Linked DNA regions of Lewinella sp. 4G2. The protein of the gene in region 2 binds, or shares a complex with, the protein of the main gene of each other region. Links are inferred from orthologs where the notes say so. Each region holds a gene or a part of one and is shown on either strand. Other genes may lie near its edges. The genes, in order: scpA and meaB.

The links.
Region 1: the proteins of meaB (region 2) and scpA are in contact, whole or in part, in a crystal structure (PDB 8DPB), measured with the Methylorubrum extorquens proteins. The link is inferred for Lewinella sp. 4G2 from one-to-one orthologs. Residues at the interface, in SOR26638.1 of Methylorubrum extorquens: Arg20, Ala21, Ala24, Arg25, Thr28, Ser32, Arg33, Arg34, His37, Thr98, Gly99, Gly100, Ser101, Ile102, Leu103, Lys106, Thr107, Ala110, Ala113, Ile114, Asp115, Arg116, Ala118, Phe119, Ile120, Arg121, Pro122, Pro124; in SOR27001.1 of Methylorubrum extorquens: Glu577, Glu578, Asn579, Asp580, Gly581, Arg582, Arg583, Arg585, His596, Ala604, Ser605, Ala608, Asp609, Gly611, Phe612, Asp613, Val614, Asp615, Ile616, Gly617, Pro618, Leu619, Glu625, Arg628, Gln629, Val631, Glu632, Asn633, Asp634, Glu661.

Annotation. Positions count from the first base shown.
Region 1 is NZ_LVWJ02000011.1:166,243-172,168, reverse strand. The notes cover bases 1,214-4,212. They hold scpA (methylmalonyl-CoA mutase), read right to left. Parts: upstream 3,744-4,212; coding sequence 1,683-3,743; downstream 1,214-1,682. Other genes in these bases: A3850_RS00740 (acetyl/propionyl/methylcrotonyl-CoA carboxylase subunit alpha), read right to left, coding at 3,740-4,212; A3850_RS00750 (acyl-CoA carboxylase subunit beta), read right to left, coding at 1,214-1,634. Outside these bases: more of A3850_RS00750, read right to left, coding at 96-1,213; more of A3850_RS00740, read right to left, coding at 4,213-5,218; A3850_RS00735 (methylmalonyl-CoA mutase family protein), read right to left, coding at 5,223-5,926. UniProt on the Escherichia coli protein: Catalyzes the interconversion of succinyl-CoA and methylmalonyl-CoA. Could be part of a pathway that converts succinate to propionate.
Region 2 is NZ_LVWJ02000014.1:744,879-750,629, forward strand. Bases 1,133-3,956 are described here. They hold meaB (methylmalonyl Co-A mutase-associated GTPase MeaB), read right to left. Parts: upstream 3,152-3,956; coding sequence 2,114-3,151; downstream 1,133-2,113. Other genes in these bases: A3850_RS04510 (TPM domain-containing protein), read right to left, coding at 1,133-1,514; A3850_RS04515 (LemA family protein), read right to left, coding at 1,518-2,105; A3850_RS04525 (M42 family metallopeptidase), read right to left, coding at 3,293-3,956. In the rest of the region: A3850_RS04505 (YgcG family protein), read right to left, coding at 134-949; more of A3850_RS04510, read right to left, coding at 1,056-1,132; more of A3850_RS04525, read right to left, coding at 3,957-4,405; A3850_RS04530 (glycoside hydrolase family 9 protein), read right to left, coding at 4,579-5,751. UniProt on the Escherichia coli protein: Binds and hydrolyzes GTP. Likely functions as a G-protein chaperone that assists AdoCbl cofactor delivery to the methylmalonyl-CoA mutase (MCM) ScpA and reactivation of the enzyme during catalysis.

The DNA.
Region 1 (5,926 bases), on a different replicon or contig from region 2:
TCCCGGATTCAACCGGCTTCTTGCCCTTACCCTGTTAATATTATTTAAACCGCCACCAACTGAAACTCCCAGTTCATCTAAACGAGTCGGATAATTTAGAGTGGCACGTTGCCATGCTTCCGTCGGGGCCGATCCACCACCTTGTTTTCCAGCATAGCGAATGCCCTGATGAGCTTACGACGGGTATCCTTCGGGTAAATCACCTCATCCACGAATCCACGCTGCGCGGCGCGGTAGGGATTGGCGAAAGTGTCTGCGTATTCCCGTTCCTTTTCGGCCAGCTTCGCAGCGGGGTCTGCCGCCTTTTTGATCTCATTCCGGAAGATGATCTCACTCGCTCCCTTAGCACCCATGACGGCAATTTCGGCCCCGGGCCAGGCGAAGTTCATATCCGCACCGATGTGCTTAGAGTTCATCACGTCGTAGGCTCCACCGTAAGCCTTGCGAGTGATGACGGTCACGCGCGGGACGGTCGCTTCACTCAGGGCGTACAGTAATTTAGCGCCATTGGTAATGATGCCATTCCACTCCTGGTCCGTACCGGGCAGGAAGCCAGGGACGTCCACCAGTACCAGTAAGGGCACGTTGAAACAATCACAAGTCCGGGTAAAGCGCGCGGCTTTTTTGCTGGAATTTACGTCCAGCACCCCCGCTAAGCTCATCGGCTGATTGGCCACAATACCGATACTTCGCCCGGCAATCCTGGCAAACCCGACTACGATGTTATCCGCATAATCTGGTTGGATTTCCAGAAAGGAAGACTCGTCGATGACGCCGGCGATCACGTCACGCATATCGTAGGGCTGGTTGGCGCTGGCGGGGACGACCGACTCCAGCTGCTCCCTTACTTCCTCACCGAGTTGGTAGGGTAGGGCAGCCGGCGTTTCCTCACAGTTTTGCGGGAGGTAGGACAACAGCCGCTTCAGTTTTTGGATACAGATGACGTCATTCGCTGCCGTCAGGTGGGTTACGCCGGATTTGGTCGAGTGCGCACTCGCTCCCCCCAATTCCTCACTGGTGACGGTCTCGTTGGTTACCGTTTTAACGACGTTCGGGCCGGTGACGAACATGTAGCTCGTATCCTCCACCATAATGGTGAAGTCCGTCAGGGCGGGGGAGTACACCGCGCCACCCGCGCACGGGCCCATGATGGCCGATAGTTGGGGAATTACCCCACTCGCCTGTACGTTCCGGTAAAAAATGTCCGCGTAGCCACCGAGGGACCGCACGCCTTCTTGAATCCTCGCCCCACCACTGTCATTGAGGCCGATGAGGGGTGCTCCAACCTTGAGGGCCATGTCCATCACCTTACAGATCTTTTCGGCGTGGGTCTCCGAAAGGGAGCCACCGAAAACGGTAAAGTCCTGGGCGAAGACGTACACCAATCGGCCATCCACCGTACCGTAGCCGGTCACTACGCCGTCGCCCGGGAAGACCTGATCGGCCATCCCGAAGTCTGAAGTCCGGTGGGTTACGAGGGCACCGATCTCCTCAAAGCTACCGTCGTCCATAAGCAGGTGGACGCGTTCGTGGGCCGTCAATTTGCCCTTTTCGTGTTGGCGGTCGATCCGGGATTGGCCACCACCCAGGCGGGAGGCGTTCAGCTTTTCGTTGAGGATTTCCTGGTTGGTCATTGGTTGAGTACTTGTGGGTAGGGCGAAGGGAAAGTTGAATTAGGGTGACTACCGTTCGGGGAGCAGCAGCTCAAGGATGGAGGAAGCGGCGGTCGCAATCACCGTCCCAGGGCCAAAGATGGCGGCGACGCCCCGGTCGTAAAGAAAGAGATAGTCCTGCTCCGGAATGACGCCTCCGGTAACTACTAAAATGTCATCCGCCCCTTCTGCTTTGAGGGCAGCAATGGCTTGGGGGACGAGCGTCTTGTGCCCCGCTGCCAGCGAGGAGATTCCCAGAATGTGGACGTCGTTTTCTACGGCGTGGCGGGCCGCTTCCTCCGGCGTTTGGAAGAGAGGACCCACGTCCACGTCAAAGCCGATATCGGCGAAGCTGCTGGCGATCACCTTGGCGCCGCGATCGTGGCCATCCTGCCCCAACTTAGCGACGAGGATGCGCGGTCGGCGACCAAAGTGTTCGGCGAACTGGTTGGAGAGCTCCCGCGCCCGCAAGAATCCGGCGTTCTGTTTCATTTCGTTACGGTAGGTGCCACTGATGAGGCGCGGTTGAGCGCGGTAACGGGTAAATACGGTCTCGAGGGCATCACTGATCTCCCCGAGGGTACACCTCGCCCTGGCGGCTTCCACGGCGACGGCCAGGAGGTTGCCCTCCCCGCTTTCCGCGCAGTCCCGTACCCTTTGCAAAGCACCTGCGGCAGCGCCCGCATCCCGATTGTTTTTGACGGTACGCAGTCGCTCGATCTGCGCTTCGCGAACGGCGGCGTTATCGACCTCCAGCGTATCGATTTTTTCTTCTTCGTCTAGGTTAGGGAAGAGGTTGACGCCAATAATTTTTTCGTCACCGGAATCGATGCGTGCCTGCTTCCGAGCGGCGGCTTCCTCGATGCGCATTTTGGGCAAGCCTTGCTCGATGGCTTTCGCCATACCGCCGAGTTCTTCCACCTCGGCGATGAGTTCGCGGGCTTCCGTGAGCAGCTCCTGGGTGAGCTGCTCGACGTGGTAAGAGCCGCCCCAGGGGTCGACTACGTTGGTGACGCCAATAGCTTGCTGGAGATGCTTCTGCGTATCCCGCGCAATTTTAGCGGAGAAATCGGTGGGCAGCGCGATGGCCTCGTCCAACGAATTGGTGTGCAACGACTGGGTGCCGCCAAAAACGGCCGCGAGTGCTTCGATGGCCGTCCGGGCGATATTGTTGAACGGATCCTGCGCGGTCAGCGACCAGCCGGAGGTTTGGCAGTGGGTGCGCAGCGCCATGGATTTAGGATTGGTAGCGCCTAAACCCCGCACGATCTCCGCCCACAATAGGCGCGCGGCGCGCATTTTGGCGATCTCCCGGAAGTGGTCCATCCCGATACCCCAGAAAAAACTGAGCCGCGGTGCGAAATCGTCAATCGCCAGACCGGCCGCGATGCCGGTACGTAAATATTCCAGTCCGTCGGCCAGCGTGTAGGCTAGTTCAATGGCCGCCGAGGCACCGGCTTCGTGCATGTGGTAGCCGCTGATCGATATGGAATTAAATCGCGGCATGTGCTCCTTGGTGTACGCAAAAATATCCCCAATAATGCGCATGCTCGGCGCCGGGGGATAGATGTACGTATTGCGTACCATGAATTCTTTTAATATATCATTCTGGATGGTGCCGGCGAGTAAATTTTGATTACCGCCCTGCTCTTCCGCCGCAACGATGTAAAAAGCCATCACCGGTAATACGGCGCCGTTCATGGTCATGGATACCGACATCTTATCGAGGGGAATATCCTCAAAAAGAATTTTCATATCCTCCACGGTATCGATCGCGACGCCGGCCATGCCAACGTCTCCGGTAACGCGGGGGTGGTCCGAATCGTAACCCCGGTGGGTAGCCAGATCGAAGGCGACCGAAAGCCCCTTCTGCCCCTGGGCCAGGTTGCGGCGGTAGAAGGCATTGCTGGCCTCCGCGGTAGAAAACCCGGCGTACTGGCGGATCGTCCACGGGCGAATGGCGTACATGGCGGAGTAGGGGCCGCGCAGGTAGGGAGGGATTCCGGCGACGTAGCCTTCGTGTTCCTTTCGGTCCGGGCCTCTCCCAGCAGGCCGCTCCCAGGCTATTTTTTTGAATTCCGGATATTTCATTGAATACGATTTTTCCAGGATTCACCGGTCGTCACCGGAACGGTCAGGGTTCGCCGGCTATCTTCAAAAATGACTGCAGCGGCAAGGGCCGCAATTTTTTCCATATCCTGCTGTTTCTCCAGGATCGCCTCCGCCGTGTAGTGTTGTTTGACGAAGTGGGTATCAAAGTTGCCGGATATGAATGCTTCGTGGTCCACCACGAAACGCCCGAAGGGGAGGGTAGTGGCGATGCCTTCCACCCGGTAGGCATCGATCGCTTCCCGCATTTTTTGGAGGGCTTCGGCCCGGGTCGCGCCGTAGGTGATGAGCTTGGCAATCATCGGGTCGTAATAGATCGGAACTTCCATTCCCTCCTCAAAGCCGTCATCCACGCGGATGCCCTCGCCGGATGGCTTTTGGTAAGTCTCCAGCGTGCCGATGCTGGGGAGGAAACCATCAAGCGGATCCTCGGCGTAAACCCGTAGTTCGAGGGCGTGGCCGGTAATGGAAAGGTCTTCCTGAGTAAAGGCCAAGCGCTCGCCGCGGGCCACCTTGATCTGTTGTTCTACCAAGTCGACCCCGGTGATGAGCTCCGTAACCGGGTGTTCCACCTGCAGGCGGGTATTCATTTCGAGGAAGTAGAAGTTGTTTTGGTCGTCGAGCAAAAACTCTACCGTGCCGGCACCGCGGTAGTCGCAGGCTTTGGCGCAGCGTACGGCCGCCTCTCCCATTTGGGCGCGTAACGCAGGTGCCAGGCTGAGGGGGACGGAAGGGGCTTCCTCCACCACCTTCTGGTGCCTCCGTTGGACGGAACACTCCCGCTCAAATAAGTGGACGACGTTGCCGTGGTTATCCGCCAGCACCTGGATCTCGATGTGGCGGGGAGACGTGACGTACTTTTCGATGAAAACCGCCCCGTCACCAAAAGCGGACTGGGCTTCGCTGATGGCCCGTTCCATTCCTTCTTTAAGCTCCGCCGGGCCGTTGACGATCCGCATGCCCTTGCCACCACCACCGGCAGCCGCCTTGATGAGAATGGGGTAGCCGATCTGCTCTCCAATCTGGCCGGCCAACTCGACGTCCGTAATGGCCTCCTCAATGCCGGGCACCATCGGGATGTCGTAGGCCGAAACGGCATCCTTGGCCGCCAGTTTATTCCCCATAATGCGGATGGCGTGGGGTTTTGGGCCGATGAAAATTAATCCCGCGTCCTCCACGCGTTGGGAGAATTCCGCATTCTCGGAAAGAAAACCGTAGCCCGGGTGAATGCCCTCCGCCCCGGTATCGAGGGCCGCCTGGATTACCTTGTCCATATCCAGGTAGGACTGGCTGGAAGGTGCGGGGCCCAGTAAGATGGCTTCTTCGGCAAAGCGGACGTGGGGTGCTCCCCGGTCCGCTTCGGAGTAAACGGCGACGGTAGCGATGCCCATTTTGCGGGCGGTGCGCATGACCCGCAGCGCGATCTCTCCCCGGTTGGCGACTAATATTTTTTGCATGGTCTTAAATGTTGAAGCTGGAATCGGTGGTGAGGTGCTGAAATTTCTGCCAAAGCTTGGCGGCGATATCGTCCGTGAGTTGCTCCAGATAGTAGCTGCCGGCAGCTGGATCAGGTAGCCCGGCGAGGTGGCTCTCGTACTCGAGGATGTGTTGAAGGTTGAGGGCGACGCGGCGGCTGAAGTTGGTGCCAGCACCACCGTCGCTGGCCGCAACGATTAGCCCGTTGGCGCCTCCGATGATGAGGGACATGGCGCTAGTCGTGGCCACGATCTTATTCTGGTTCGCGTCACTTTCCGGCGGGTGGGCAACGTGACCAATCACGGTACAATTACTGCGACCACCACACGCTTCACTGATGCGGCTCCAGCAGAGTCGGAGGGCGCGCAATTCGGCGATGGTCCGGAGGTAATTTGGGCGGCTGCGGACGTGAAACGTTGGGTTCTTGACGCCATCTTCTACGTAGCTTTCCATGGCGGAATACAGTCCGGCGGCGATGTCTCCCGCTAGCGCATCGATGTGGTAATCTTGCCCTTGCTGAAGCAATAAGGGAGCGCCAGGATATTTGTAAAGTGGCTCCGCAAAGATGATGGTAACGATATCGGTCAGGATTCCTTTGAGCAGGATCTTCCGGTTGGCCTTCGTCAGCGTTTCGATGGACCTGATCCTGAAAAGCAGGAGGTCGGCTCCTTTAGCCAGTGCGTCGAGGG
Region 2 (5,751 bases):
AATATACGGGGTTTCCCAATTACCCACCCGGTGAACGCAACGTCTTAACGTATTGTAACAGTCGTGAAACGATCCCCACGGTATGAATTGTCGCCTAGCCAAGTACTTGAGGCGCAGCCAACATTAGAACTGATTACCAACCCCCTCCGGCGCCTCCACCGCCAAAGTCGCCTCCGCCAAAGCCGCCGAATCCACCACCGCCGCCGCCAAAGCCGCCACCGCCGCCGAAGCCACCGCCACCACCGAAACCGCCGGGCATGATGATCCAACCACCACCCCGCCGGCGCCGTCTGCGCACTTTCCGGTGGGGGTCGTCCATATCGTAGGGCCCACCCCGCCAGTAGCCACCGTCGTCGTCATCATCATCGTGGCGGTTATTGAAACGGCTGATGAGGATGAAGACCACGAAGATCATGATGAAGATCACGATCGGAGGTATGCCTTCACTATCCCCCCGCGCGGGCAGGTCGTCCGCACTGTATTCTCCTTTACCTAGGGACATGATGGCGCCCGTCGCCTCATCAACCCCCCGGTAGATCTGCCCCTGCCGGAAGGCGGGCGTCATGATCTGATCGATGATCCGTTTGGCGATGGCATCCGGTAGGAAGCCCTCAGCGCCGTAACCCGTCTGAATCTGAATACGCCGGTCATCCCGGGCGATGTACACGAGTACGCCATTGTCATTTTGGTCCGACCCACCAATTTGCCAGCCCTGGGCAATGGCCAGGCTACGGTCAAAGGCCGTATTCCCGTTGAGGGAAGCTTCCGTTACCACCGCAATCTGCGTGGAAGTCTCCTTGGCGTAGGCGTTCAACTTTTGCGTCAGCCGCTGCTCTTCGCTGGCGGAAAGCATCCCACCGTAATCGCTGACCAATTGGTTAGGATTACGCGGTATCGCCTCCTGGGCCATCACTCCTAAACCCGTGCAGACCAATACCAGGATTGCCATCCAGTGGAAAGCAAATCTGGCCGTCAGCGAATAAGGGGAATTAGGTAGGTACAAGAGTTCCTGTTTTAAATATTGATTGTAGAAAAGCCCGCAGCTTTAGCGAGGACTACACCTTGCCGCCGGGCCGGCTACCTGGGCCGCCGTAACTCACGTCGTCCGGCAACTCGTTCAAGTCATCTTCCTGGTAGGGGAAGAACTTCTTCAGTTTAGCACCGATCTGTTCGATCGTCAGGCAAATACCCGCCACGAACTCTCCACGCTTGAAGTGGCGCTGCATCAGATCCCGTTCGGATTCCCAGAAGTCCTGGGAAACCACCCGGTTGATGCCTTCGTCGCCAATTATGGCAAACTCACGTCGGTCTACTTCCAGTAGGATCAGAACGCCGTTGCGGTCCGCTGTTTTGTGCATGCCCAACTCCTTAAACACCCGGGCGGCCACGTTGAGGGCACTGGCGCGTTCGCCAACCTCCACGTGCACCCGGATCTCTCCAGAGGTGTTCAATTCCGCGGCCTGAATAGCAGCGACGATCTCGGTCTCCTCCTCGGAGCTGAAAAAGCGAACCACCGCTTAGAATTCAACCGTTGGCGCCTGGTCGGAGCCCGTTTGGGCCTGGAACTGAGGTTTTTCTTCGAAGCCAAATACGCTGGCAAACACTGTCCCGGGGAAGCGGCGGACTTTCTTATTGAACTCCGTAGCCTGCGCGTTAAAACGGTCACGCGCAACGGCTACGCGGTTCTCCGTGCCTTCCAACTGCGCCTGCAGCTCCTGGAACTGGGCGTTAGATTTCAGGTTGGGGTAATTCTCCGCCGTAGCGAGCAAACGGCCGAGGCCCTGGCTCAACTGACCCTGCGCGGCCTGGTACTGCTCCAGTTTCTCCGGTGTAAGGTCATTAGCGTTGATGTTGATGCTCGTGGCGCGGGCCCGGGCGTTCGTTACGGCTTCCAGCGTTCCGCGCTCAAAGTCAGCGGCTCCCTTTACGGTGTTGACCAGGTTCGGGATCAAGTCCGCGCGCCGCTGGTACTGGGTTTGTACGTCAGACCAGGATTTCTCCATGTTCTCCTCCGCGTCCACGAATCCGTTGTACTGGCCGCAACCGGCGATGAGCAGGACGGCAAGGATAGCGACGACAATGCCGAGTGTTCCGAATGATTTCATGTGGTATTTTACTTATTGTATTGGAAAAAGTCCGCTAACAAAACGTCGGCGGCGGACGAAAAGGTAACACGTTCGTCGAATATACGCTGCAATCCGTCGGTGCCTTTCACCTTCTCCTGCAGATACGCATCGACTTTACTACGCACCGCATGGTATAAGCGTTCTTTGAGCCAGGTCATTTTTTGTTCTTTTCGGCGCTGCCGCAGGTGCTGGGTTAGGACGAGATGGCCCCGAAAATCTCCCAACCGGCTGCGCAGTTCAGACAGCCCCTCCGGTTGAAGGGCACTGATGGTGGATACTTCCACCGTCCAACCATCCGGGCGGGGAGGCGCCAGGTGTAAACCCTGCCGTAACTGACGGGCGGTCTCCTCCGCTGCGGTAGGAAACAGGTCCTTTTTGTTGACGGCGACGTGGTCCGCCAGTTCCAGGATTCCCCGTTTGATACTCTGTAAGCCATCCCCGGCCGCCGGTTGGGCCAGGAGGAGAAAGGCATCCGTCATCCCGTGGACGCGCCACTCGGCCTGCCCCACCCCAACGGTTTCTACCATGACGTAATCGTAACCGGCAGCTTCACACAACAGGATGGCCGCGCGGGTAGCTACCCCTACCCCACCTTGAGATCCAGCGTTGGGGCTCGGGCGGATAAAGGCCCGCGCGTCCTGCGAAAGCGTTTCCATCCTTGTTTTATCACCCAGGATGCTCCCCCCGCTCAGGGAACTAGAAGGGTCCACGGCCAGCACAGCCAGGCGGTGGCCCGCTTCGATGAGCTCCAACCCAAATTGCTCCACGAAGGTGGATTTGCCCACCCCCGGCGTTCCGCTTACGCCCAACCGAAAGGTTTCACGATCATCCTCACCGGCCATGGCCAGGTCGATGAGTTCATCGGCGATCTGTTGATCCTCTTCGCGGGTGGATTCCAGCAGTGTGATGGCACGTGCGAGGGCGCGGCGGCCATTCTTACCCGTCAGTTCCGCAAACATCGCTGCGGCCGATACCTGAGGTCGGTCCGCATTAAAGTTCAGATTTCGGTTGATGGACGATGGCATGGGTGCTGCTTTACTTCGCAGGTAACGAAGGGCTTGCAATGTACCAGACTTAAGGCTGAACGGTCCCTAAATGTTAGGATAAGTTCGGATTCACCGACCCGAAAAATGGGTTAGATCGATGGTTAATTACCCGGGAGCTCATTATCCCAACCAGTCCAGGTCCCCCGCTACGCGGTCGGGGTGTTGGCCGTCTCCGTGGTCCTTGGCGAAAGACCAGTCGTATCCATCCAACTTGCTCACGGCGGCTACCAAAAGATCAATCGTGGCTGCCACGTCTCCCTGGTGGACGACCTCCGTACTCTGATGCATGTTCCGCAACGGAATTGACAATGCACCCGCGACAGCGCCCTTGGTGCCGTAACGTTGGACGGCGGCCGTGTCGGTACCACCCGCGGGTAGCAGCTCCAACTGGTACTTGATTTCCTCCGATTTGGCCAGTTCCTTCAGGTAGTTGACCATCCGGTAGTCGCTGATGACGGAGCCGTCCAGCACCTTGATGGCCGTGCCCTCGCCGAGGTTGGAAACGGCCTCCTGGGGCGTAGAGCCGGGTACGTCGTAGGCGATGGTGACGTCCAGGCCAAAACCAAAATCGGGGTCGATGTGGCTGGCGCTACCCATGGCGCCGCGCAGGCCCACTTCCTCCTGCACCGTGAATACCGCGTAGAGGTCGTAGGGTAAATCCTGCCCCTGAAGCCGGCGCAGGGTTTCGATAAGGATGAAAACCGATATCCGGTTATCGAGCGATTTGCTGGTCACGCAGTCGCCCAGCTCCACCATATCCCGTTCGCGGGTAATGGGGTCGCCCACTGAGATCAGCTTATCAACCTCCTCCTTGGGCAGGCCCGTATCGATGAAGTATTCGTTGAGGGGTACGACCTTGGCCCGTTCCTCCGCCTTCATGATGTGGATCGGCTTGGAGCCCATCACGCCCAACACGTCGCGGCGCCCGTGAATGAGTACTCGCTGAGCCGTAAGCGTCTTGGGGTCAAAACCACCCAGCGGAAGAAAGCGGACGAAACCCTTTTCGTCGACGTGGTTGACGATGAAGCCAATCTCATCCATGTGGGCCGCCACCATGACGCGCTTGTTTCCTTTGCCGCGGCGAATGGCAATGAGGTTACCCATGTTGTCAATCTGAACCTCATCGGCCAGCCCCTTCACCTCTTCGTGAATGAGGTTGCGGATACGGCGCTCGTAACCGGAAACACCGGGGGCGGCGCAGATGGATTTAAGCAAGGACAGATTCAGAGCCATAGTGGGGTACTGTTAACGGAGAAAGGCGCAAATGTAAGCAGTGAGCCGGGATAGCTTCGTAGCTTATTCTGCGCTCTGGTAGTGATTGGTTGTAGCCTCTGCCCCAACAAAAGGAGGGGTTGGCAACCCGTAAGTTACCAACCCCTCCTGACTCGTTCAGTTCGGAATGCCCGCTATTGAATGACGATTCGCTGAACCTCGCCCAGTGCGGTAACACCCGCAAGTAATTTGATGGCGTATACGCCCGGAGCAAGGTTAAGATCGCGGTAATCCAGTTTGAATTGGTGCTCGCTGGCCTGCCCCAAACGGATCGCCCGTTGGTTCAACTGCCGCCCCGTCAAGTCGTAAAGGCCAATGGTCAGGGCTTCCCCCCGCGCCTGAAAGCCGAGGTTGAGTTGTAGCAGTCCGTTACTTGGGTTGGGGCTCACCTGAATGTCAGCCGCAATCCGGCTTTCGGGGGTGAAGAGGCTGGTAGCATCTGCATTGCCAAAGCAGAAACGGTCAAACTTCAACCAGTTGTTGTTGGCCTCAACGGTCACGGTGTGTACCCCTTCGGAAAGGCCGTCCACCCTGGCGACGATCTCTCCCCAGTAAGTATCGTCGAAGAGCGCGGAAATAGTGCCTTCGTCGAGATCGGTAATGACCTCTTCGCCGTCTAGCGTAACGATGTACTTATCGGCCAGGTTACGGTCCGTTCCGGAAGCTTCCCCGACCCGGAGGCGGAAACGCATCTCGTGCATACCATCGTCCGCTACGGAAAATGGGAAACTCACCTTATCGCCGACGTCAAACATGTTGATGTAGCGATCACCGCTGGCGTTGGCGGTGAAGCCGTCACCCCGGATCTCACCGTTACCCCCAACGTCGGCCAGGATGGTAAAGGCATTTTCGATCTCAATGCAGTCAAAGGAAATCTCTCCGGAGCCACCACCCGTATCTGGTTTGGGGACGGAGTTAGCGTCGCGCCAACAAACCCGGTCGAGCTTGAGGTAGTCTTGCTTGGCGGTGACGGTTACCTCGTGGTCGGCCGCCGTCAGGGCGACATCCACCAGGACGATCTCCCCCCAGTAGGTATCGCCGGCCAGCGGAGATATACTCGTGGAATCCAGGACGTACTCTACTTCGTTGCCATCCAGGCTTACGGTGTACGCATCGGCCAAATTAGTCGCGTTGCCGGCGGCTTCCCCTACGCGGACGCGGACAGCCAGGTCAAACTTCCCGCCACGGCTGATGGTGAAGGGGTAGCTGGCCGCGTCGCCCGCGTCGAAGAGTTTAACGGAGGCTCCGTTCGTGGAGCCGGGGCTGTTGCTATCCATTTCTACGGTACCGTTGCCGCCAACGTCGTT